4 regions of the Aeromicrobium wangtongii genome follow, and region 3 is predicted to be linked to each of the others. Evidence: predicted binding sites of a transcription regulator. Region 3 holds the regulator's gene; each other region holds the start of a gene.
What was found. Region 3 encodes LexA, which represses DNA repair genes until DNA is damaged. Its sites were predicted from a motif close to TCGAACANNTGTTCGA; they were not measured.
Positions count from the first base shown of each region.

Region 1 (3,356 bases), 980 kb from region 3:
AACTCCACCCTCATGGCGATCGCGCCGACGGCGTCCATCGGGCTGGTCGCCGGGACGACGCCGGGCCTGGACCCCCAGTTCAGCCAGATCTTCAGCCGGGCGACCAGTTCGGGCAAGTTCTTGGAGGTCAACCGGAACCTGGTCGAGGATCTGCGGGCCCTCGGTCTGTGGGAGAGCGTCCGTGAGGATCTGCTGCGACACCAGGGGGACCTGTCGAAGGTCGAGGGGGTGCCGGCCGAGCTGCAGGAGATCTACCGCACGAGCTTCCAGCTCTCGCCGTACGCATTCGTCAACGTCGCGGCCCGTGCGCAGAAGTGGATCGACCAGGCCATCAGCCGCAATATCTACCTGCAGAGCCGGGACGTGGGGGAGATGGTCGAGCTCTACGCCAAGGCGTGGGAGATGGGCGTCAAGACCACGTACTACCTGCACATGATGCCGCGGCACACCGCCGAGCAGAGCACCGTCAAGGTCAACAAGGCTGCGCAGCAGACGCCAGCCGGGGGAGCGCCGCGTCGCGGGTTCGGGGCGGTCGCCGCCCCCGTGGCCGAGCTCGAGGTCGTGGACGGTGCCGCCTGCCCGGTCGACCCGCAGGAGCGACTGAACTGCGAGTCGTGCCAGTGAGCGGGGGCATCCTGGGCACCGGCATCCAGGAGGGGCTGCTGCTCAAGCCCGTCACCTACCAGTGGGCCATGGACCTGTACGACCAGGCCGTCGCCAACACCTGGTTCCCGAACGAGATCCAGCTCGGCGAGGACCTGGCCGACTTCGAGCGCATGAGCGAGGAGGAACGTCACGCGCTGACGTTCCTGATGAGCTACTTCAACCCGAATGAGCTGCTGGTCAACAAGGCGCTGGCCTTCGGCGTGTACCCGTACGTCAACGCCGCCGAGTGCCACCTGTACCTGGCCAAGCAGATGTGGGAGGAGGCCAATCACTGCATGAGCTTCGAGTACGTGCTCGAGACGTTCCCGATCGACCGTGCGGCGGCCTACGACTCCCACGTGTCGGTGCCCTCGATGGCGGCCAAGGAGGAGTTCGAGATCCACTACATCCGGCGGATGACCGAGCAGACCCTCGACATCTCCACGACCGAGGGCAAGCAGGACTTCGTGCGCAACCTCGTGGCGTACAACGTCATCCTGGAGGGCATCTGGTTCTACTCAGGATTCATGGTGGCGCTGAGCTTTCGGCAGCGGAACCTGCTGCGCAACTTCGGCTCGCTGATCGACTGGATCGTGCGCGACGAGAGCCTCCACCTCAAGTTCGGCATCAACCTGATCCTGACGGTGCTGGAGGAGAACCCGGACGTCGCGACCCAGGAGTTCGCCGCCGAGATCCAGCAGATGATCCTGCACGCCGTGTCGATGGAAGAGGCCTACAACCGGGACCTTCTGCCCGGCGGGATCCTGGGCCTCAACGCGGACTACATCAACCAGTACGTGCGCTACCTGGCCGATCGTCGGCTGGAGGAGCTCGGCTTCGAACCGCACTACAACGCGGCGAATCCGGCCAAGTGGATGGCCACGGCCAACGACACCCTGCAGCTGGTCAACTTCTTCGAGTCGACCAACACGTCGTACGAGGTGAATGCCAAGCAGGGCTGAAAAATCCTGTCATATCAGGGTATTTCGTGTGCAGAACCATTGTGGTCACGGGCGGACTCCGATAGAATCGAACATACGTTCTAGTCGCTTCGGAGTCCGTCCATGATCCTCGATCAACTGTCATCGGTCAGAGATGATCTGGCTGCGCTCGAGCCCTGGGCGTTGACCGGCGGCGAGGTTCGTGAGGTCGCCGTCGCGGTGGTGAAGGCGCGGACGTGCCTGGATGCGGCGTTGTCGCGGTTGGCGGGTTGCGCGGACGACATGGGGTTGGCCAAGGATGACGGCGCGACGTCGACGACGGTGTGGTTGGCGGGTGCGACGGGGATCAGCAAGGGCGAAGCCGCCAAGCTCGTCGGTCTCGCGCGGGTGAGCGGGGTCCAGGCCAGCCAGGCGGCCTGGGCAGCCGGTGACCTGTCCACGGATCAGGCGGCGGTGATCATGAAGGCCATCGACAGCTTGCCGGACTGGTGTGGTGACGAAGAGCGCGCGGATGCGGAGGCGCATCTGATCCGCCTGGCCGGCGAATACGGCCTGGACGACCTGAAGCGACTCGCGAACCGCGTCTTGGAGGTCATCGACCCAGACGGCGCGGACGAGCACCTCGGGGAGCAGTTGCGCAAGCAGGAGCAGAAGGCCTGGGACGCCACCCGCATGTCGGTCAAGGACCGCGGTGACGGCACCACCAGGGGGTCGTTCATCATCCCGCAGGCCGATGCGGACACGCTGCGCGCTGCGCTGGAGGGGATCATCGCCCCGCGCCGGACGGCGGCCAACGCCGAGCACCACGGCATGGGTGCGCAGGACTGGTTGGCGCTGGGTCGTGACCAGAAGCTCGGGCACGCGTTCACCGAGCTCATCACCCATTTACCGACCGGCGCGCTCCCTCAGTCTGGCGGCCTGGCCGCCACCGTCGCGGTCACCGTGGACGTGGACGACCTCCGCACCGGGCAGGGCGTCGCCGAGAACACCTCCGGCACCCACATGTCAGCCAGGAAGGCGCAGCGGCTGGCGTGCAACGCGCACCTCGTCGCGCTGTATCTGGAGAACGGAACCCGGGTCATCGACCACGGCATGACCAAGCGCCTCTACGACCGCCACCAGCGCCTCGCCCTGGCCGTCCGGGACAAGGGATGTGTGTTCCCCGACTGCGACCGGCCACCAGCCTGGTGCGAGGCGCACCACCTGAGCTTCTGGTCAGAAGGCGGACCCACAGACCTGAACAACGCAGCGTTGCTGTGCCACTTCCACCACTTCCTGGTCCACGAGGGCGAGTGGGAAGCGCGCATGGGTGCCGACGGGATCCCCGAGATCATCCCGCCACCCCGCATCGACCCAGAGCAGAGACCCAGGCGCCACGCCAGGTTCACCAAGCAGGAACCCCGCGCCGCCTGAGAGCAGGTGTCAGTTGCCGCCGGCGGGAAGCTCTTCGAGCAGGACGTCGGGGTGTTCGCGAGCGGCGTTGTTGGCCCGCCACTTGTCGATGAACAGCGCCAGGTAGGTGCCGTCCGTGCGCTGCAGGACCTCGCAGCCGCGGAAGCCACGCAGCTCCTGCGCGCCTTCGGCGTCGGTGCGCCGGGCCACCTGGTAGTCCAGGCGGGTGAGGCGGATCGGCGAGTTGAACTCGTTGGTCATCCGCTCCTCGACGACCTCGAACTGCAGCGGGCCGACTGCGGCGAGCACGGGGCTCTGGTCACCGCGCAGGTCCGAGCGCAGGACCTGGACGACGCCTTCCTGGTCGAGCTGCTCGAT
Region 1 is NZ_CP102173.1:1,274,382-1,277,737, forward strand. It holds gene NQV15_RS06460 (ribonucleoside-diphosphate reductase subunit alpha) at 1-624, shown strand, start outside; gene NQV15_RS06465 (ribonucleotide-diphosphate reductase subunit beta) at 621-1,607, shown strand; gene NQV15_RS06470 (HNH endonuclease signature motif containing protein) at 1,710-2,999, shown strand; gene NQV15_RS06475 (peptide chain release factor 3) at 3,009-3,356, opposite strand, start outside.
Region 1: NQV15_RS06470 (HNH endonuclease signature motif containing protein) is a predicted target of LexA. The motif match lies at 1,675-1,690, and genes of this name have one in related genera.

Region 2 (3,356 bases), 300 kb from region 3:
AAGTGACATCTCATGGAGAAGCTCTCCCAGCGGTTGTTCAGCTGGGCTTCCATCCTGGACTCCAACGCCCGCGATCAGGCCCACACGGCCAGCAGCATGCCGTTCATCTACCCGCACCTCGCACTGATGCCCGACGCCCACCTGGGCAAGGGGGCGACGGTCGGCTCGGTGATCCCGACGCTCGGCGCGATCATCCCCGCTGCTGTCGGGGTCGACATCGGTTGCGGGATGATCGCGGTCAAGACGCCGTACGTGGCCTCCGAGCTGCCGACGGATCGCCGGACGCTGCGCCTGGCGATCGAAAGGGCGATCCCGTTGTCCGCCGGGGTCGCCAACCGCGCGATCACCCGAGCGCACACCCAGGCGCGCGTGAACGAGCTGCGCGCCGATGCCGAGGCCGCTGGGTTCGACCCGGCCGACCGGGCGAAGAGCTGGGAGCTGCAGCTCGGCACGCTCGGATCGGGCAATCACTTCATCGAGGTCAGCCTCGACGAGGACGACCGGGTGTGGTTGTTCCTGCACTCCGGATCGCGCGGTGTCGGCAACAAGATCGCGCAGCGGCACATCGCGATCGCGCAGGAGCTGTGCCGCAAATGGTGGATCGATCTGCCGGATCGCGATCTGGCGTACCTCGTGGAGGGCACGGACGAGTTCGATGCGTACATCACCGAGCTGCAGTGGGCGCAGAAGTACGCGCTGCTCAACCGCGCGGAGATGATGGACCGGGTCGTGGCGTGCTTCGCGGACTGGGTCGGCACGGACGAGGTGGAGCGGCTCGAGGAGATCAACTGCCACCACAACTACACGGCCCGGGAGAAGCACTTCGGCAAGGACGTCTGGCTGTCCCGCAAGGGGGCGATCGACGCTTCCTCCGGCACGATGGGCCTGATCCCGGGGTCCATGGGAACGCGGTCGTACGTCGTGGTGGGCAAGGGCAACCCGGTTGCCCTGAACTCGTCCCCCCACGGGGCCGGGCGCGAGTACAGCAGGTCCAAGGCCCGCAAGCAGTTCACCCAGGACGATCTGCGGGTCGCGATGGGAGACATCGAGTACCGCGACACGGCGGCCTTCGTCGACGAGATCCCCGCGGCGTACAAGGACATCGACGTGATCATGCAGGACGCTGCTGACCTGGTCGAGGTTCGTCACACGCTGCGGCAGATCGTCAACGTGAAGGGCGACTGACCGGGGGAGGGGGCTGACGGGAGTCGGCCCCCTCCAGCGACGGTCACACCGGCGCGAGTTGGTGAGGTCGAGACGGGCGGGTAGCGTCCTCGGGTGAACGATCCGCCTTCCCCCGGAGCCATCTCATGCGCAGACCCCTCCTGATCGCCCTTTTCGCAGCCCTGCTGATCCTGCCTGTCGCGCCGGCGTCCGCGGCGTCCTCGGGCAAGATCGAGTCCGATGTCGTGAAGAAGACCAATGCCGAGCGCACCAAGCGCGACCTCAAGAAGCTCAAGGCATCCAGCTGTGTCGACCGCTACGCCGAGGCGCACGCCCGTCGGCAGGCCAAGGCGAAGCGGATGTTCCACCAGGACATCCGGGTCGTGCTCAAGAAGTGCCACTTGTCGCGCGTGGGTGAGAACGTCGCCTACGGATACACCTCGGTCAAGTCGGTCACGAAGGCCTGGATGAAGTCGCCCGGTCACCGCCGCAACATCCTGACCAAGTCGTACCGCTACATCGGGGTCGGAGCCGCGAAGGACTCCTCCGGCCGCTGGTACTACGCGCAGGTCTTCGGCGCCCGCTGATAGCGGTAGTTTTGGCCGCTTAAGTACTGAAATAACAGCAAATTAGTGCGGATGAGGCCTTGCGAGGGCAGACGCATGTCGGATAGAATCGAACATACGTTCTAGTCGCTCCGGAGCCCGTCCATGATCCTCGATCAACTCTCATCGGTCAGTGAGGATCTCGCCGCGCTCGAGCCCTGGACGTTGACCGGTTCGGAGGTCAAGCAGGTCGCGCTCGCGGTCGTGAGGGCGCGGACGTCGATGGATGCCGCGTTGTCGCGACTGGCTGGATGCGCCGAGGACATGGGCCTCGCGAAGGACGACGGTGCAACGTCCACGACGACTTGGCTTGCTGCCAGCGCCGGGATCAGCAAGGGCGAGGCGGCCAAGCTGGTCGGGCTGGCTCGGGTGACCGGGGTCGAGGCCAGTCAAGCGGCTTGGGCTCGCGGTGACCTGTCCACCGATCAGGCGGCGGTGATCATGAAGGCGATCGATGCGTTGCCCGACTGGTGCGGGGACCAAGAGCGGACCGATGCCGAGGCGCACCTGATCCGCCTCGCCGGCGAGTACGGTCTGGACGATCTGAAGCGGCTGGCGAACAGAGTCCTCGAAGTGATCGACCCCGACGGTGCCGATGAGCACCTGGGTGAGCAGCTGCGCAAGCAGGAGCAGAAGGCGTGGGACGCAACCAAGCTGTCGATGCGGCGGCGGGGTGATGGAACCACGCATGGGGCGTTCACGATCCCCGATGCGGATGCCGACACCCTGCGGGCGGCCCTGGAAGGGATCATCGCCCCACGTCGCACGGCGGCCAATGCTGAGCACCACGGCATGGGCGCCGATGACTGGTTGGCGTTGCCGAGGGATCGCAAGCTCGGGCACGCGTTCACCGAGCTCATCACCCACCTGCCGACAGGGGCGTTGCCGCAGTCCGGTGGCCTCGCTGCGACTGTGGCCGTCACGATCGATGTTGATGACTTGCGCACTGGCCAGGGAACAGCGACCAACACCTCCGGCACTCCGATGTCAGCCCGCAAGGCCCAGCGTCTGGCGTGCAACGCGCACCTCGTCGCTCTGTATCTGGAGAACGGCACCCGGGTCATCGACCACGGGATGACCAAGCGCCTCTACGACCGCCACCAGCGGTTGGCGCTGGCCGTACGTGACAAGGGCTGCGTGTTCCCGGACTGCGACCGCCCACCGGCGTGGTGCGAAGCCCACCACCTCAACTTCTGGTCAGAGGGCGGACCGACCGACCTCAACAACGCAGCCTTGTTGTGCCACTTCCATCATTTCCTGGTCCACGAAGGGGAGTGGGAAGCTCGGATGGGAGCCGACGGGATCCCCGAGATCATCCCGCCAACCCGGATCGACCCCGAGCAGAGACCCAGACGCCACGCCAGGTTCACGAAACAGGAACCTCGCGCCGCCTAGGACCGGACGGCACATCATGGTGATGCGGGGCGCGCGGTGCTAGCGTCGGCTCACGACCGACCCACGGAGTCGACATGAATCTCGCTGAGCTCATGGACAACGTCTCGAAGCCCTATGCGCTCCATGTGGATGAGCACGGCGAACGCCTGGTGGCGATGCGACTCGCTGATGACTGGGAGGTCGGATTCCGGC
Region 2 is NZ_CP102173.1:1,958,513-1,961,868, reverse strand. It holds gene NQV15_RS09715 (RtcB family protein) at 13-1,185, shown strand; gene NQV15_RS09710 (CAP domain-containing protein) at 1,311-1,751, shown strand; gene NQV15_RS09705 (HNH endonuclease signature motif containing protein) at 1,992-3,164, shown strand; gene NQV15_RS09700 (hypothetical protein) at 3,239-3,356, shown strand, end outside.
Region 2: NQV15_RS09705 (HNH endonuclease signature motif containing protein) is a predicted target of LexA. The motif match lies at 1,840-1,855, and genes of this name have one in related genera.

Region 3 (3,356 bases):
GCGACGTTCTACAACCTGGCACCGGGTCGCTACTACGTCGAGCTGGGCCGCCGTACCGGTTGCGCCGACTGGTACCCGAGCCGGTTCACCAACAACAACACCTACTTCAAGGGCCTCGACCGCGGCCCCGAGCGCTGGAAGTCCTTCCCGTACCTGAGCAAGCTGTCGGGCGGCGCGAACAGTGGACTCGAGGGCATCGCCCGTCGGGCCAACCCCAATCCCGCCACGAGCGCCGAGCAGGGCAAGAAGCCGCGCGGCTTCAAGGGCTGGATGTACCGGACGCACTGCAAGGCGCTGGGCGCCGGCGGCATCAAGACGATCGACATCTCGGGCACCGGCAACAGCCGGAGCACCCGGGTGATCTCCAAGAAGGGCGCCATCGTCAAGGGCCACGTCAGCCGCGTCAAGGGCAAGACGGGCACCGAGATGATGGTGACGCTGACGTCGCAGGACGGCAAGCGCGTCCTGCGCACGGACCTGACCGACGGCCGCGGCAACTTCTACGTCGCCGGCCTGACCCCGGGCCGCTGGAAGATCACCCTCAACGCTGACTCCTGGCGTGGTATCGGCCGCACGTTCACCGGCAAGCACTACATCAAGGTCAAGGCCGGACGCACCTACAACGCGGGGCACCTGCGCTTCAAGTGATCACGGCGGACCACCGGCCCCGGGAACGTCCGTTCCCGGGCCGTGACAGGCTGGGGCCATGACTGTCCTCGTGACCGGCGGCGCCGGCTACATCGGTTCCCACATCGTGCGTGCCTTCGGCCTGGCAGGGCTGGACTGTGTCGTCGTGGACGACCTGTCCAGCGGCCACCGCGAGTTCGTGCCGGACGACGTGCCCTTCGTCGAGTGCTCGATCCTGGACTCGGCCACCGTCACCCGGGCGATGTCCGAGCACGGCGTCGACGCCGTGGTGCACCTGGCCGGGTTCAAGTACGCCGGCGTCTCGGTGCAGCGCCCGCTGCACACCTACGAGCAGAACGTCCAGGGAACCGTTGCGCTGCTGCGGGCCATGCACGAGGCCGACGTCGACAAGATCGTGTTCTCCTCCAGCGCCGCGGTCTACGGCACGCCCGATGTCGACCTGGTCACCGAGCAGACCTCGACCACGCCGGAGTCGCCGTACGGCGAGAGCAAGCTGATCGGGGAGTGGCTGCTGCGCGATGCCGCCAAGGCGTTCGGCCTGCACCACACCTCGCTGCGCTACTTCAACGTGGTCGGCTCGGCCGTCCCCGAGCTCTACGACACCAGCCCTCACAACCTGTTCCCGCTGGTCCTGGACGCCCTGGTCGATGGGCGCACGCCGCGCATCAACGGCACCGACTACCCGACGCCCGACGGGACGTGCGTGCGTGACTACGTGCACGTCGCCGACCTGGCCGACGCGCACGTGGTCGCCGCCAAGAAGCTGCTGGCCGGCGAAGACCTGGAGCCGGTCTACAACCTGGGCAGCGGCGACGGGGTGTCGGTGCGCGAGATCATGACCGCCGTGGCCGCAGCGACCGGCATCGACTTCGAGCCCGAGATCGCCGACCGCCGCCCCGGGGACCCCGCGCGCATCGTGGCCTCCGGAGAGCTGGCCACCCGGGACCTCGGCTGGACCATGAGCCACTCGGTCGAGGAGATGGTCCGCAGCGCCTGGCAGGCGCGCCAGAACCACCCCGCCTGACCGGCGCGGCGGACCGACGATGAGGATTTTGGGTAGCCAGGACTGCCCAAAACCCTCATCGTCGGTCCCGCCTTGGCGTGCGGATCGTGGTGGGGGACGCAGGATGATGGTTTTGGGTAGCTAGGACTACCCCAAACCCTCATCGTTGGTCCCGCCTCGCGGGACCGCCAGTCCGGTCGGGGCAGTGCTCAGACGCGCCGGATGACCGCGGTGACCTTGCCCAGGATCGTGGCGTGGGTGCCGTCGATGGGGGAGTAGTCGTCGTTGTGCGGCAGCAGCCAGACCTTGCCGTCCTTGCGCTGGAAGGTCTTGACCGTGGCCTCACCGTCGAGCATCGCCGCGACGATCTCCCCGTTCTCGGCATCGGGCTGCTGGCGGATGACCACGTAGTCGCCGCTGCAGATCGCCGCGTCGACCATCGAGTCGCCGGAGACCTCCAGCATGAACAGCGTCCCCTCGCCGACCAGCGACTTGGGCATCGGGAAGATCTCCTCGACGCGCTGCTCGGCCAGGATCGGACCGCCGGCCGCGATACGTCCCACCATCGGGATGTTGACCGCGCTGGGCATTGCGTCGCCGATGCCGGTCTCGTCGACCCCGCTGTCACCCTCGGGCGCGCCGCTCATCGAGCGGCGTGCCTTCAGGACGTCCGGCAGGAAGATCTCCAGGGCGCGGGGACGGTTGGGATCGCGCTTGACGTAGCCCAGCCCCTCGAGTGCCCGCAGCTGGTGGGCGACCGACGAGGTGCTGGTCAGGCCGACCGCTGCACCGATCTCGCGCATGCTGGGCGGGTAGCCGCGCTTCTCGATCTCGTCGCGCAAGAACTCCAGCACCTTGCGCTGGCGCGTGGTGAGGCCCGAGGAGTCGGCGGGGCCGTCGGGCAGCTCGGTGACGTCGGCGTTGCGATCATCGGTCATGGGGAAAGGCTATCCCGAACCGGGGCGCATGTTCAAACATATGTTCGATGGCGTGTCGCGAGGGGGTGGCCTAGGTTTTCGGCGTGAGCCAGCCCCGCGTGAGTCCCGGAACCCGTCGATCTGCCGTCGTGACGGGAGGTGCGCGGGGGATCGGGCGAGCGATCTGCGCCGAGCTGGTCGAGCGCGGCTACGACGTGCTGGTGACCGACGTCGACGCGGCGGGTGCGCAGCGGACCGCGACCGAGCTCGGCGCGCACTCCGGACTGGCGCTGGACGTCACGGACCCGGCGGCGAACCGGGCGGTGGCCGATCTGGCGCGGGAGATCGCACCGCTGGGTGCGTGGGTGTGCAATGCCGGCGTTGCCTTCGACGGCGACCTGCCGGAGCTGACCGACGAGCAGGTGCGTCTGACGGTCGACGTCAACGTGCTCGGCGTGATGTGGGGCCTGCGGGTGGCGACCGACGCGTTCCGCGCCCAGGCGAGCGATGGCGTCCCCGGCGGCGAGATCGGTGTGCTCGCCTCGCTCAGCGCGCACGCACCGGTTCCCGGCCTGAGCGTCTACGCCGCCACGAAGGCCGCGGTCCTCTCCGTCGTCACCTCGGTGGCCGCCGAGCTGCACGACGACGGGATCGGCGTGCACGCGGTGTGCCCCGACGGCGTCGCCACCGCGATGGTCGACGGCTTCGACGTCCGAGGCGGGGCCCGCGAGGCGCTGGCGGCCGGCGTCATGCTGACGCCCGAGAAGGTGGCCGCCGAGCTGGTGGGG
Region 3 is NZ_CP102173.1:2,256,194-2,259,549, reverse strand. It holds gene NQV15_RS11075 (selenium-binding family protein) at 1-648, shown strand, start outside; gene galE (UDP-glucose 4-epimerase GalE) at 707-1,672, shown strand; gene lexA (transcriptional repressor LexA) at 1,861-2,589, opposite strand; gene NQV15_RS11060 (SDR family NAD(P)-dependent oxidoreductase) at 2,673-3,356, shown strand, end outside.

Region 4 (3,356 bases), 930 kb from region 3:
CCGGGAACAGGATCGCGGTCTCCATGCCGAGGCTCTCGAAGGCGCCGAGGTCGGCCTTCTTCTTGAGGAATCCGTAGATCGCGAACGAGAACGCGACCAGCAGCGCGACCCACGGCAGGCGGCCGTAGTCGATCGTCAGCACCACGACGGCGGCGGCGCCGATCGCGACGGCCAGCCACTGCACGGGACGCAGGGTCTCCTTCAGCACGAACACACCCAGCAGCACCGTCACGAGCGGGTTGATGAAGTAGCCCAGCGAGGTCTCGATGACGTGCCCGTTGGTCACGCCGTAGATGAAACCGCCCCAGTTGAAGGCGATCGTCACCGAGGCGATGCCCAGGATCAGCATCAGCCGGCGGTCACGGGCGATCGCGAGGATGGCCGGCCACTTGCGCATCGCGGTGATCGCCACGAGGACGAAGACCATCGACCAGACGAAGCGGTGGGCCAGCACCTCGAGCGATCCGGCGGGGTCGAGCAGCGGCCAGTACAAGGGGAAGAATCCCCAGCACAGGTAGGCGGCGACCCCGAAGCCCACGCCACTTCTGGAGTCGTTCACCAGCAGAGCGTACGCCTGGTGGACGATGGGCACATGACGGACATTCCCCGCTGGTTCACCAGCACCAAGGACGGCCACTCGCAGTGGTACGTCGACCGGTTCCGGCAGCTCGCTGCCGACGGTGCAGACCTCGGCGGCGAGGCGCGGCTCATCGACGCGGTGACGGCTCCCGGGTCGCGGGTCCTCGACGCCGGCTGCGGACCCGGACGCGTCGGAGCGGTGCTCCACGAGCGCGGCCACACCGTCGTCGGGGTCGACGCCGACCCGGTGCTGATCGAGGCGGCCGAGCAGGATCATCCCGGTCCGCGCTGGGTCGTCGGTGACTTGAGCAAGCTCGACCTGGACGAGGAGCCCTTCGACATCGCTGTCGTCGCCGGCAACGTCATGGTGTTCGTCGCGCCCGGCACGGAACGGCTCGTGCTGGAGTCGCTGCGCCGCCACGTGCGTCCCGGCGGACGGATCGTCGTCGGCTTCGCGACCGACCGCGAGCTCGCGCTGGAGGACTTCGACGCCGATGTCGAGGCGGCGGGGCTCGTCCTGGAGCAGAGATTCGCCACGTGGGACCTCGTGCCGTTCTCCGCGGACGCCGACTTCGCGGTGACGTTCCTGCGCGTCCCGTAGTGACACATTTACACTGAGATTGCAGGATATTTCTGGTGGGCAAGCATTGCGCTCGGAGCCGGATGAGCGATAGAATCGAACATACGTTCTAGTCGTTTCGGAGTTCTGTCCATGATCGTGGATCAGCTGTCATCGGTGAGTGATGATCTGGCCGCGCTCGAGCCCTGGACGTTGACCGGTGGCGAGGTTCGTGAGGTCGCGATCGCTGTGGTCAGGGCCCGGACGTGTCTGGATGCGGCGCTCTCCCGTCTTGCTGGGTGCGCGGAGGACATGGGGCTGGCCAAGGACGACGGAGCGACCTCCACGACAGTGTGGTTGGCGGGTGCGACGGGGATCAGCAAGGGCGAAGCCGCCAAGCTCGTCGGCCTCGCGCGGGTGAGCGGGGTCGAGGCCAGCCAGGCGGCTTGGGCTCGCGGTGACCTGTCGACGGATCAGGCGGCGGTGATCATGAAGGCGATCGACGCCTTGCCGGACTGGTGCGGTGACGAAGAGCGGGCTGACGCCGAGGCTCATTTGATCCGTCTCGCGGCGGAGTACGGCCTGGACGACCTGAAGCGGTTGGCGAACCGGGTGCTGGAGGTCATTGACCCCGATGGTGCGGACGAGCACCTCGGGGAGCAACTGCGCAAGCAGGAGCAGAAGGCCTGGGACGCCACCCGGATGGCGATCAAGGACCGAGGCGACGGCACCACCCGAGGCTCGTTCATCACCCCCAACGCAGCTGCCGACACCTTGCGCGCGGCACTGGAAGGAATCATCGCCCCACGCCGGACAGCGGCGAATGCCGAACACCACGGCATGGGTGCCGATGACTGGTTGGCGTTGCCGAGGGATCGCAAGCTCGGGCACGCGTTCACCGAGCTCATCACGCACCTGCCGACCGATGCACTCCCGCAGTCCGGCGGTTTGGCCGCCACCGTGGCAGTCACCGTGGACGTGGACGACCTGCGGACCGGTCAGGGAACGGCCACCAACACCTCGGGCACGAACTTGTCAGCCCGCAACGCCCAGCGTCTGGCGTGCAACGCCCACCTCGTCGCGCTGTACCTGGAGAACGGCACCAGGGTCATCGACCACGGCATGACGAAAAGACTTTACGACCGCCACCAGCGCCTCGCCCTGGCCGTCCGCGACAAGGGCTGCGTGTTCCCCGATTGCGACCGCCCGCCGGCGTGGTGCGAAGCGCACCACCTCAGCTTCTGGTCCGAGGGCGGACCGACCGATCTGAACAACGCGGCGCTCCTGTGCCACTTCCACCACTTCCTGGTCCACGAGGGGGAGTGGGAAGCCCGGATGGGAGCCGACGGGATCCCCGAGATCATTCCGCCACCACGCATCGACCCCGAGAGACGTCCTAGACGTCACGCCAGGTTCACCAAGCAGGAACCCCGCGCCGCCTAGCGGCATGAGGTGCAGGAACGGACTGGCGGTCGTAGCGTCGAGGGCATGACCGACAACGCACCCAAGACGTGGTTCATCACCGGGACGTCCCGCGGTTTCGGACGTGAATGGGCCGAAGCGGCCCTCGAGCGGGGCGACCGGGTCGCCGCCACCGCACGCAACACCGACTCCCTGGACGACCTCGTCCAGAAGTACGGCGACGCGATCCTCCCGATCGCCCTGGACGTCAACGACTGGGCCGCCGACTTCGCGGCCGTCAAGCAGGCGCACGATCACTTCGGACGTCTGGACGTCGTGGTCAACAACGCCGGTTACGGTCACTTCGGGTTCATCGAGGAGCTGACCGAGGACGAGGCCCGCGCCCAGATCGAGACCAACCTGTTCGGCGCCCTGTGGGTCACCCAGGCTGCGCTGCCGTTCCTGCGCGAGCAGGGCAGCGGCCACATCATCCAGGTCTCCTCGATCGGCGGCATCTCGGCGTTCCCGCTGGTCGGCATCTACCACGCGTCGAAGTGGGGGCTCGAGGGCTTCTCGCAGGCCCTGGCGCAGGAGGTCGCCGACTTCGGCATCCACGTGACGCTCGTCGAGCCGGGCGGCTTCTCGACCGACTGGGCCGGCGACTCCGCCTCGCACTCCGAGCAGAACCCGGCGTACGACGCATTCCGCGAGAAGACCATGCAGGGGCGCGCCAGCCGCAACGCGGAGCCGGGTGACCCCCACGCCTCGGCCGCCGCGATCCTCCAGATCGTGGACGCGCCGGAGCCTCCGCTGCGGG
Region 4 is NZ_CP102173.1:3,185,689-3,189,044, reverse strand. It holds gene rarD (EamA family transporter RarD) at 1-559, opposite strand, end outside; gene NQV15_RS15695 (class I SAM-dependent methyltransferase) at 593-1,180, shown strand; gene NQV15_RS15690 (HNH endonuclease signature motif containing protein) at 1,292-2,581, shown strand; gene NQV15_RS15685 (SDR family oxidoreductase) at 2,627-3,356, shown strand, end outside.
Region 4: NQV15_RS15690 (HNH endonuclease signature motif containing protein) is a predicted target of LexA. The motif match lies at 1,256-1,271, and genes of this name have one in related genera.